One region of the Pseudomonas sp. LBUM1660 genome, then DNA from elsewhere that is predicted to be linked to it. Evidence: riboswitches for the same ligand, from Rfam matches in the RefSeq annotation. Region 1 holds a riboswitch; the other holds the start of a gene.
What was found. A riboswitch is a leader RNA that binds a small molecule or an ion and turns the genes downstream of it on or off. The one in region 1 is predicted to bind cobalamin.
Positions count from the first base shown of each region.

Region 1 (5,425 bases):
GCCGGCTGAATGCCGACGAAGGTCAGGCCAAAGCGCAACCCGGCGATCATCATGCGTCCGTCACGGCACATCGGATCGCTTTCGGGCGTGCCCCAGCGCTCCAGCACCGCTTGCTGATTGGCTTCGGGCAATCGGTTGAACATCAGCCGATAGTCGTCCATTGCCAAACTTTGCGCGCAGGGACGCTGATCAATGGTGTCGAGGTCGTTGCTGACACCGCCGAGCAATTGTTGAATCAACGCAGTGCCGCTGTCCGGCAACTCGTCGGGCAACGGATATCCTTCAGTGTGCAGCGCCCGCAGGATGTTCAGCGCGGCGGCCGGGGTATCGAGGCCCACGCCATTGCCAATGCGCCCATCGCGGGTCGGGTAGTTGGCGAGGATCAGCGCGATGCGTTTTTCGCTATTCGGCACTCGCGCCAGGTCGATCCAGCGCCGCGCCAGCTCGGCGACGAAATCCATGCGCTCCGGTTGTGCTCGATAGCACACCACGTCCGACTGACTGCGCTCGCTGCGCCACGCCAGGTCCTTGAAGCTGATCGGCCGGCTGATGATCCGTCCGTCCAGTTCCGGCAGCGCGATGTGCATCGCCAGATCACGCGGGCCGAGGCCCTGTTCACTGGCAAGCCAGCCCGGCTCGTTGTCCTGGGCGCAGATCGCCTGGATCACCGGAATGTTGCGTCGAAACGGCCGCAGATGCGGCGCTTCGGGGCTGGATTGAGCGAAACCGGTGGTGTTGAGGATCACCCCCGCCTCGACTTCGTCCAGCAGGTCCTCGACCACCGTCAGGCAGCCGGGCTCTTTCAGACTGGCCAGCGCAATCGGCAACGGATTTAAACCCGCCGCCTGCAAACGCTGGCAGAAAACATCGATGAACGCGGTGTTCGCCGCCTGTAAATGCGAGCGATAAAACAGCACCGCCGCCACCGGTTGACCGGCCTGCCAATCGGCTTGCCAATCGTTAAGGTCAGCGGGGCTCTTTTGCGGGTGGTAAATCGCCGTGCGCGGCAAGGTTTGCGGCTCGGCCCAGGCGTAATCGCGATCCAGCCAGCGATTGGCCAGGCAGCGGAAAAAATCCAGGGCATTGGCCATGCCGCCCTGCCGCAAAAACTGCCAGAGCCGGTCGCGGTCGTCGGCGGTCACGGTGCTCAGGTCACTGAGTTCCGGGTCCGGCCGGTCATCCCCCGGTACCAGAATCAGTTGCACACCGCGCTGGGACAGCTCCACCAGACGTTCGACCCCGTAACGCCAATAGGCGATGCCGCCGTGCAGCGAAATCAGAATCACCTTGGCATGGCGCAGCACTTCGTCGACATACAGGTCGACCGATGCGTGATTCTGCACCTGCATCGGATTGGCCAGGCGCACGCTCGGGTAATCGTCCGGCAGTTGCTGCGCCGCTTCGGCAAGCAGCGCCAGGCTGGAATCGCCGCTGCACAGGATCACCAGCTCGGCAGGGGTTTGTCCAAGGTCGGCAATGTTGTCATCCGACACGAAACCGCCGGGCTGGGTCCTGAGCAGGTGCATGGCTTAAACGCTGAGCGCGGCGCGCAATTGCGCTTCAAGCAAAGCGGCGTCCAGTTCCTGGCCGATCAGCACCAGGCGCGTGGTGCGCGCTTCACCGGCGCCCCACTGACGGTCGAAATGCTTGTCGAAACGCGTGCCCACGCCCTGAATCAGCAGGCGCATCGGTTTGTTCGGAATCGCCGCGAAACCTTTGACCCGCAGAATGCCGTGCTGGACCACCAGTTGGGTCAGCGCGTCCAGCAGCAGGCTTTCGTCGGCTTGGGGCAGTTCGATGGAGATGGAATCGAAGGCGTCGTGATCGTGATCGTCTTCGCCTTCATGGTGGTGATCGTGATGGCTGTGCCGGCTGTCGATGTGTTCTTCGGAACCGGCGCCGAGGCCGATCAACACATCCAGTGGCACGCGGCCGCTGCTGGCTTCGATGACTTTGACGGCTGGCGGCAGTTCTTCGGCGACTTCCAGGCGCACACGGGCCAGGTCTTCCGGGCTGATCAGGTCGGCCTTGTTGAGGATCACCAGGTCGGCGCTGGCCAGTTGGTCGGCGAACAGCTCGTGCAGCGGCGATTCGTGGTCCAGGTTCGGGTCGAGTTTGCGCTGGGCGTCGACCTGATCCGGGAAAGCCGCGAAAGTGCCGGCGGCAACGGCTGGGCTGTCGACCACGGTGATGACCGCGTCAACGGTGCAGGCGCTGCGGATTTCCGGCCACTGGAAGGCTTGAACCAGCGGCTTTGGCAGGGCCAGGCCCGAGGTTTCGATCAGGATGTGGTCGAGGTCGCCGCGACGGGCGACGAGTTCGCGCATCACCGGGAAGAATTCTTCCTGGACGGTGCAGCACAGGCAACCGTTGGCCAGTTCGTAGACGCGACCGTTGGCTTCTTCTTCGGTGCAACCGATGGAGCATTGTTTGAGGATTTCGCCGTCAATGCCCAGCTCGCCGAACTCGTTGACGATCACCGCGATGCGGCGGCCCTGCGCGTTGTCGAGCATGTGCCGCAGCAAGGTGGTTTTACCCGAGCCGAGGAAGCCGGTAACGATGGTGACGGGGAGTTTGGCCAGTGTTTTCATCGGATGCCCTTTGGCAAGGTGGCGGGCATACGGGACGACAATCGCTGCGACGGATGCGCGCGCGGAAGAGTTCGCCACCGGATCACCCCGCCCGGTTGTAGTGAGAATCTGTGTCGAGGCAGGTCTCCTGGCTGACGGTGTGCCGGGCTTGAGGGCCTGGCATTCACTGCGCCTTCCCGCGAACCCGCTGAACAGGGTTTGCAGTGGCGTGGCAGCGAACATCACCGTTCACAGTTGCGGGGGCAGCCGCGGCATCGACCGCGTTCCCTTCTTAGCTTCGGCAAATGCCGAAGAACCTCGAAAGCGCAAGGCTACGCATGGTGTGGGGGCGGGTCAATGTCTTGTGGTGCCCTCACCGGCCCCTTCGCGGGCAAGCCTCGCTCCTACAGGATGGCGGTGCTTTTGTAGGAGCGAGGCTTGCCCGCGAAGAATTCACCTCGGCATCGAAATGAGAACCCATGCCAATTGACGCCAAACCCCCGCCCATGCTCTCCTACACGCCTTGTTACGGGTGCCCTTCACAGGGTGAAACGGGAAACCGGTGAATCATGTGCTTTACTCAAAGCCATGTCAGTCCGGTGCTGCCCCCGCAACGGTAAGCGAGCGAAGCGTCAGATCCACTGTGCCAGCAGTTCGGCATGGGAAGGTGATGCTTGCAGGTTCAGGCGCAAGCCTTGGCCCCTCGTGAGCCCGGAGACCGGCCCGCAACACAAAGTGACCTTTACGTCACCGAATAACAAACCCGCGGTGGGCGGGCGCTGTTTGAACCTCTGCGCGCCCGACTCGCAGGGGTCTTCCATGCGCTCTATTCACCCACTGACAGACCAGAGGGAAGCGCCATGTCGATCATCAGCAGCACCGGCCACAGCACCGCCAGCACCACCACGACCCTGAGCCAACGCCTGACCACCGCCGTATGCGCGTCGATCCTCGGTGCGTGCCTCGTGTATTTCGCCGGTTTCTCGCACATCGAAGCGGTGCACAATGCCGCGCACGATACCCGTCACAGTTCAGCCTTCCCGTGCCATTGAGACCTGCCGACATGATCAAGCGTATTGCGCAAACCGCAGGTTTCAGCGGGCTGCTGGCCGCCCTGTTGCTGACCCTGCTGCAAAGTTTCTGGGTCTCTCCGCTGATTCTGCAGGCCGAAACCTACGAAAAATCCGAGCCGGCCGCTGTTGAAGTTCACGAACACGCCGCCGGTGTCGCCGCTCACACTCACGACGCCGAAGCCTGGGAGCCGGAAGACGGCTGGCAGCGTGTGCTGTCGACCACGGGCGGCAACCTGGTGGTCGCCGTCGGTTTCGCCCTGATGCTCGCCGGTCTCTACACCTTGCGTGCACCGACCAAAACCTCCCAAGGCTTGCTTTGGGGCCTGGCCGGTTACGCGACCTTCGTGCTGGCGCCGACCCTCGGCCTGCCGCCTGAACTGCCGGGCACTGCCGCGGCTGATCTGGCCCAACGGCAACTCTGGTGGATCGGCACGGCCGCGTCCACGGCGGTCGGCATCGCGCTGATCGTGTTCAGTCGTCACTGGCTGATGAAGATCCTCGGCGTGGCGATTCTCGCCGTTCCGCACGTGATCGGCGCGCCGCAACCGGAAGTGCACTCAATGCTCGCTCCGGAAGCGCTGGAAGCGCAGTTCAAAATCGCATCGCAGCTGACCAACGTCGCGTTCTGGCTGGCCCTGGGCCTGATCAGCGCCTGGTTGTTTTGCCGCAAAAGCGATGGCCAATACCACGCATGATTGTTACTCGCACAGCGCCGACTTTAGTCGTCGGCCTGGGCTGCCAGCGCGGCTGCCCTGCCAGTACGCTGCGGGCGTTACTCGATCAGGCGTTACAGGCTCATAAAATCGGACTTCACCAGATCAACGCCCTGGCCAGTATCGACCTGAAGCGCGATGAACCTGGCCTGGTCGAACTCGCCGCACAACTCGCGTTGCCGCTGATGTATTTCAGCAGCGAGCAATTGGAAGGTTACAAACCGCAACTCAGCCATCATTCGGACATCGCGTTCGAACGCACTGGCTGCTACGGCGTGGCGGAAAGTGCCGCCCTGGCCCTCGCCGAACAACTGGCCCAGGCACCGGCGAAACTGCTGATTCCGCGACAAAAATATGCCCAGGCCACCCTGGCGTTGGCTTGCGTTGCGTAAGATCCCCGATAATCCCCGCCTTCGATCATGAGCAATCTTCATCTGAAGCCTTGCCCAAGCCCTTTTTCTGACAGACTCTTTATTCAAAGGAACGGACGATGACCGTCTACTTCATTGGCGCAGGTCCCGGCGACCCGGAACTGATCACCGTCAAAGGCCAACGGCTGATTCGCAGTTGCCCGGTGATCATCTATGCCGGCTCTTTGGTGCCCGCCGCCGTGCTTGAAGGCCATTGCGCCGAGCAGGTGGTCAACAGTGCCGAATTGCACCTGGAGCAGATCATCGAACTGATCAAAACTGCCCATGCCAACGGCCAGGACGTGGCGCGGGTGCATTCGGGTGATCCGAGTCTGTACGGGGCGATTGGTGAGCAGATTCGCTATTTGCGCGAACTCGACATTCCATTTGAAATCATCCCGGGCGTGACGGCGACTGCCGCGTGTGCAGCGTTGTTGGGGGCTGAACTGACGCTGCCGGACGTTTCACAAAGCGTGATTCTGACCCGCTACGCCGACAAAACCGTGATGCCGGCCGGTGAAGAACTGGGGAGCCTGGCCCAGCACGGGGCGACCATGGCGATTCATTTGGGGGTCAATCATCTGGAGAAGATTCTGGCGGAGTTGCTGCCGCATTACGGCGCAGACTGCCCGATCGCGGTGATTCACCGGGCGACGTGG
Region 1 covers NZ_CP166795.1:2,953,486-2,958,910, reverse strand. Annotated here, with positions in the region: gene cobN (cobaltochelatase subunit CobN) at 1-1,526, opposite strand, end outside; gene cobW (cobalamin biosynthesis protein CobW) at 1,530-2,591, opposite strand; cobalamin riboswitch at 2,692-2,906, opposite strand; cobalamin riboswitch at 3,084-3,311, shown strand; gene ACA068_RS14010 (CbtB domain-containing protein) at 3,431-3,622, shown strand; gene ACA068_RS14005 (CbtA family protein) at 3,634-4,338, shown strand; gene ACA068_RS14000 (cobalamin biosynthesis protein) at 4,335-4,748, shown strand; gene cobM (precorrin-4 C(11)-methyltransferase) at 4,847-5,425, shown strand, end outside.

Region 2 (5,425 bases), 960 kb from region 1:
GCGACAGCACGCCGACCTTACCGGCCCGACGCAAACGCGGCAGCAACTGGATGGCCATTTGCGAACCGGCCACCGGCAGCACCTGTCCGGTGCCGTAATAATCGCAAGCGGCCTGCTCCAGACCGTCATCGGTTTCCGGCAAGCGCGCCCAGGCGCGCGACGGAATGTCCGGGATCGGGAATGGCCACGGCGCGAGGCCGCTGGACAGGTCCAGCCAGTCAGCTTCGGCAATGCCGTATTCGAGCGCTGCCTTGCGCAAGCGACCACCGTGCTCAAGCATAGAATTCAGCTCCCACGCAGAGAATCAGCAGCCATAACCATACCCCGCGCTGAACCAATTGCCAGCCACGGTCGATGGAATCGGCATCCGCCGGCACGCCTTCGCCCAGTTGCGGACGCTGATGCAGTTCACCGTGATAGATCGCCGCCCCGCCCAATTCGACGCCGAGCGCACCGGCACCGGCCGCCATCACGGGCCCGGCGTTGGGGCTGTCCCAGGTCGGGCCCTGGGTGCGCCAGCATTTCAAGGCCAGCCGGGTTTTGCCCAGCAGCGCGTAGGTCAACGCCACCAGGCGTGCAGGAATATAGTTGAGGACATCGTCGATCTTCGCCGCCGCCCAACCGAAACGTTCGAAGCGTTCGTTGCGGTAACCCCACATGGCATCGAGGGTGTTACTCAAGCGATAGAGCACCACGCCGGGCGCGCCGGCCACGGCAAACCAGAACAGCGCAGCGAATACCGCGTCACTGCCGTTCTCCAGAACAGATTCAGTGGCGGCGCGGGCGACTTCGGTTTTATCCAGTTCGCTGGTCTGACGGCTGACCAAATAACCCACGCGCTTGCGGGCTTCGTCCAAATCATCACTGCGCAAAGCCTTGGCCACCGGTTCGACGTGCTCACCGAGGCTACGCATGCCGAGGGCGCAATAGAGCGCGAGAATCTCGACAATCCAGCCCACATACGGCGCCCAGGAAAACGCCGTGGCCAGCAACGTCAGCGGCACGACCGCGATCACCCACGCGGTGACGCCATGGCTGCGCCAGCCACGCCCCTCACCGTTGAAACGTTGCTCGATGCGGTCGGCAAAACGGCCGAACGCCACCAGCGGATGCCAGCGTTTGGGCTCACCCAGCAGCGCGTCCAGCGCAACCGCGGCGACACTCAATAACGCCACACTCATTGACTCACTCCCCAATAATTTTCATACAGCAACTCACTGAGCGGACGCGCCTGCGCCCACCCTTCGAGTACCAGCATCGGCGCCGGATAGAATTCCTTGACCGGGCCGAGGCAAAGAACCGCCAACGGCTTGGCCCCGGGTGGCAAACCCAGCAGGTCCGCCAGCGCTTGCGGCTCGAACAGCGACACCCAGCCCATGCCCAGACCTTCAGCGCGGGAGGCCAGCCAGAGGTTCTGGATCGCGCAGGACAACGAGGCCATGTCCATTTCCGGCAAGGTGCGACGACCGAAGATGTGGCGCTCGCGATCGTCCATCAGCGCGGCGACCAGCACCTCGGCGCAGTCGTTGATGCCTTCGACCTTGAGCTTCATGAATTCGTCGGTGCGCTCGCCGAGTGCTTCGGCGGTGCGGATGCGTTCTTCTTCCACCAGCTGCTGGATCTTGCTGCGCAGGGCCTGGTCGCTGATGCGGATGAAGCGCCAGGGCTGCATCAGGCCGACGCTCGGCGCTTGGTGGGCGGCTTCGAGCAGGCGTCGTAGCAACTCAGGCTCGACAGTGCCGCCGCTGAAGTGGCGCATGTCGCGACGTTCGGCGATGGCCCGGTAGACCGCTTCGCGTTCGGCTTCGGAGAATGCGTTGTCGGTCATGGCCTGCTCGCGAAGACTGCATCAAAGTCCGGCGCAAAAAGAGCGGCAACCGCCGAAGGATTGGACGGAAAATAAAAATGCACATAAGAGGCCGTCATCCGCCCCGCACGATAAACCGCCTCCGCCCCCCGTCCGCCGTTCGGACTGAGTCCACGGGCAATCGGCTCAAGTTCGGTGCTGGTCAACGAATGGTGATAGGTGTGGCCACGCAACGCACCTTCCGGCAACTCAACCGCTTGCAAAGCCAACGCGGCCAGACGCTTTTGCATCACCGCATCACCTTTGAGCAAGCCAACCAATTCAGCGCGAGTACCTTCGACATCGGTCAGCGAATCGAGCAGGTACAACATCCCGCCACACTCGGCCAGCAACGGTTTGCCAGCGGCATGATGGGCGCGGATCGCGTCGAGCATCGAGGTGTTCTGTGACAGCGCCACATGGTGCAGTTCCGGATAACCGCCCGGCAGATAAAGGCTGTCCGCCTCTGGCAAATCAGCATCGCGGATCGGCGAGAAGAACAGCAACTCGGCGCCCATGGCCCGCAGCAAATCGAGGCTCGCGCCGTAGGTGAAGGCGAACGCTTCATCACGGGCCACGGCAATTCGGATGCCTTTAAGCAAAGGCTCGGCGGCGATCACATCGGGCCCGGCGAATTCCACCGCGGGCGGCAGCGCCACATCGCAACTGCTGGCCAGCGATTCGGCCGCCGCATCAAGGCGCACGTCGAGATCGTTCAACTCGCTGGCCTGAACCAGACCGAGATGCCGACTCGGCAATTCGATCCCGGTTTCCCGCGACAAGGCGCCGTACCAGCGCAAGCCTTCAGTCAGGCTGCCTTCGAGCAATTGCGCATGACGCAGCGTGCCCACGCGGTTGGCCAATACACCGGCAAACGGCAAGTCCGGCTGATACTTCGCCAGCCCCAGCGCCAGCGCACCGAAGGTCTGCGCCATCGCCGTGCCGTCAATCACCCCGAGCACCGGCACACCGAAATGCCGCGCCAGGTCGGCGCTGGACGGCGTGCCGTCGAACAGCCCCATGACGCCTTCAATGAGGATCAGGTCGGCGTCCCCGGCCGCCTCCCACAACAGCCGACGGCTTTCCTGCTCGCCGACCATCCACATGTCCAGTTGATACACCGGCGCACCGCTGGCGCGCTCGAGAATCATCGGATCGAGAAAGTCCGGGCCGCATTTGAACACGCGCACCTTGCGCCCCTGATTGCGGTGCAAACGGGCCAGCGCGGCGGTGACAGTGGTCTTGCCCTGACCGGAGGCCGGCGCGGCAATCAATACCGCCGGGCATTGACGATGGCTACTCATAAAGTGCAGCTCACAACTCGACGCCTTTTTGCGCTTTGATCCCGGCCTGGAACGCGTGCTTGATCACGCCCATTTCGGTGACCGTGTCGGCCAGTTCGATCATCTCTGGCTTGGCGCCGCGACCGGTGACCACCACGTGTTGCATCGGTGGACGCGCCTGCAAGTCGGTGAGCACCTGATCGAGGTCGAGGTAACCGTGCTTGAGGGCAATATTCAACTCATCCAGCACCACCAGACCAATCGACGGGTCACGCAACAACTCACGCGACACAGCCCACGCGGCTTCAGCGGCGGCGATGTCACGCTGGCGGTCCTGGGTTTCCCAGGTGAAGCCCTCGCCCATCACATGAAAACGCACCTGCTCCGGGAAGCGGCGGAAGAACAGCTCTTCGCCGGTGCTGTTACGGCCCTTGATGAACTGCACCACGCCGCACTGCATGCCGTGGCCCATGGACCGGGCGAGCATGCCGAAGGCCGAGCTGCTCTTGCCTTTGCCGTTGCCGGTCAGCACCAGCAGCAGGCCGCACTCATTCGGCGAGTTGGCGATGCGTTCGTCGATCACGGCTTTTTTGCGCTGCATGCGCGCCAAGTGGCGTTCGTCACGATCAGGGGAATCAGTCATGGGGAGCTCTCCGTTGAGGCTGGATAACGGCGGGCAGGCACAAGAATAGACGGCAAGAAGCCTGGCATCGCCCACCGTGATGCCGTTGAATGAATCAGGCCGGTCTCCGGGCTCATGAGCGGCTCGCGCCGGACTGCGCGCCTTCCCATGTCGACAGTCGACACAGTGGCTCAAGACGCAGTCTTTACTCATTTACCGTTGCGGGGGCAGCGCCGGGATCGTGACGTTTCGTCGCTTGGTGATAGTCACTCACCGGCTTCCCTGTTTCACTCTGTCGGCCACCGCCACAGAGCACCTGAAACAAGCCGCGAAGGTTAGAGGGTTGGGGGTGGAGCGTCAATTGAAGACAAAGCGCGAGCGCTCGATATACTGCTGCCCATCAATTACGTGACGTCAATCTTGCACCACACCGTCAGCAGTGATATCAAAGCGCCATAAAACCCAACAACACAATTACAAGGGTGAGCAACATGCAAGGCATGATCATCAGCAATCCGAAGCTGGAATTCCTGCGACCGGTGCTGGAACGCTGGTTTGACTGTATCGACCGCTTTAACGCTGTGCGCGGCGATAACGACACACCTTATTGGTACGACGAAAAAGCCAACCTCGGCCTGCTCTCTGCAGCAGCCTGGATGGCGGAAATGGTCACACTGCAACAAACACCGACGCGCAAACAGAATGAAGAAGGGGAACGCAACGGCCGCGCCGATCTGTATATCGCCACCCCCGAACAACGCGCCTACCTTCAGACTACTCAACGCTGGCCGCGGGTCAATAGCCTGAACCTGACTCAAGCGCTGCAGGACATCACCAGCAACGCCAAGCGCATCAGCTACGCCAGCGACCTGAGACTCGGCTGCCTGTTCGTTGCGCCTCAAAAGGCACAGCAGAGCGCGACACCGGAAGAACTCCAGGACATGGTCGACGACCTGCAAAAGGAACACAGCTGCGCCGTGGCCTGGTATTTCCCATACGCCTACCGCAAGTTGCGCAACGAAGCGGGCAACTATCACCCCGGCATCGCCGTGCTGCTCAAGGAAGCCCGCGGCTGACTGGTTGAACCATCGCGTGCTTAAGCTTCTCTATGATTAAGACAATGCACTCATAGGGAAGTCCAGCATGCACAAGCCCCAGCTCGTTCTCGTCATCGCGCTCGCCGGAGGGCTCGCCGCTTGTGGTGAAACCTCCAGCCTGCAAGTCTCCGACGGCACCGGCCCGTCACCCAAACTGCCCGAACCGAACAAGACCCTGATCCCGACGGTGAACATCGCCCCGGCGATCGGCTGGCCGGATGGCGCGAAACCCACCGCTGCGGCGGGCACTCAAGTGGCGGCATTTGCCGAAGGGCTCGATCACCCGCGCTGGCTCTACGTGCTGCCCAACGGCGATGTGCTGGTAGCCGAAACCAACGCGCCACCGAAACCCGATGACGGCAAAGGCGTTAAAGGCTGGGTCATGAAGAAAGTCATGGGCCGTGCCGGCGCCGCCGTTCCCAGCCCGAATCGCATCACGCTGCTGCGGGACAAGGACCACGACGGCATCGCCGAAACCCGCACGGTGTTCCTGGAAAACCTCAATTCGCCCTTCGGCATGACCCTGGTCGGCAATGACCTGTACGTCGCCGACACCGACCGCTTGCTGCGCTTTCAC
Region 2 covers NZ_CP166795.1:1,996,293-2,001,717, reverse strand. Annotated here, with positions in the region: gene cobD (threonine-phosphate decarboxylase CobD) at 1-280, opposite strand, end outside; gene cbiB (adenosylcobinamide-phosphate synthase CbiB) at 273-1,181, opposite strand; gene bluB (5,6-dimethylbenzimidazole synthase) at 1,178-1,828, opposite strand; gene ACA068_RS09400 (cobyrinic acid a,c-diamide synthase CobB) at 1,825-3,150, opposite strand; gene cobO (cob(I)yrinic acid a,c-diamide adenosyltransferase) at 3,161-3,772, opposite strand; cobalamin riboswitch at 3,853-4,086, opposite strand; gene ACA068_RS09390 (hypothetical protein) at 4,243-4,827, shown strand; gene ACA068_RS09385 (PQQ-dependent sugar dehydrogenase) at 4,895-5,425, shown strand, end outside.
Region 2: it holds a riboswitch for cobalamin, as region 1 does, so the genes downstream of both, cobO (cob(I)yrinic acid a,c-diamide adenosyltransferase) here and ACA068_RS14010 (CbtB domain-containing protein) in region 1, are expected to answer to the same signal.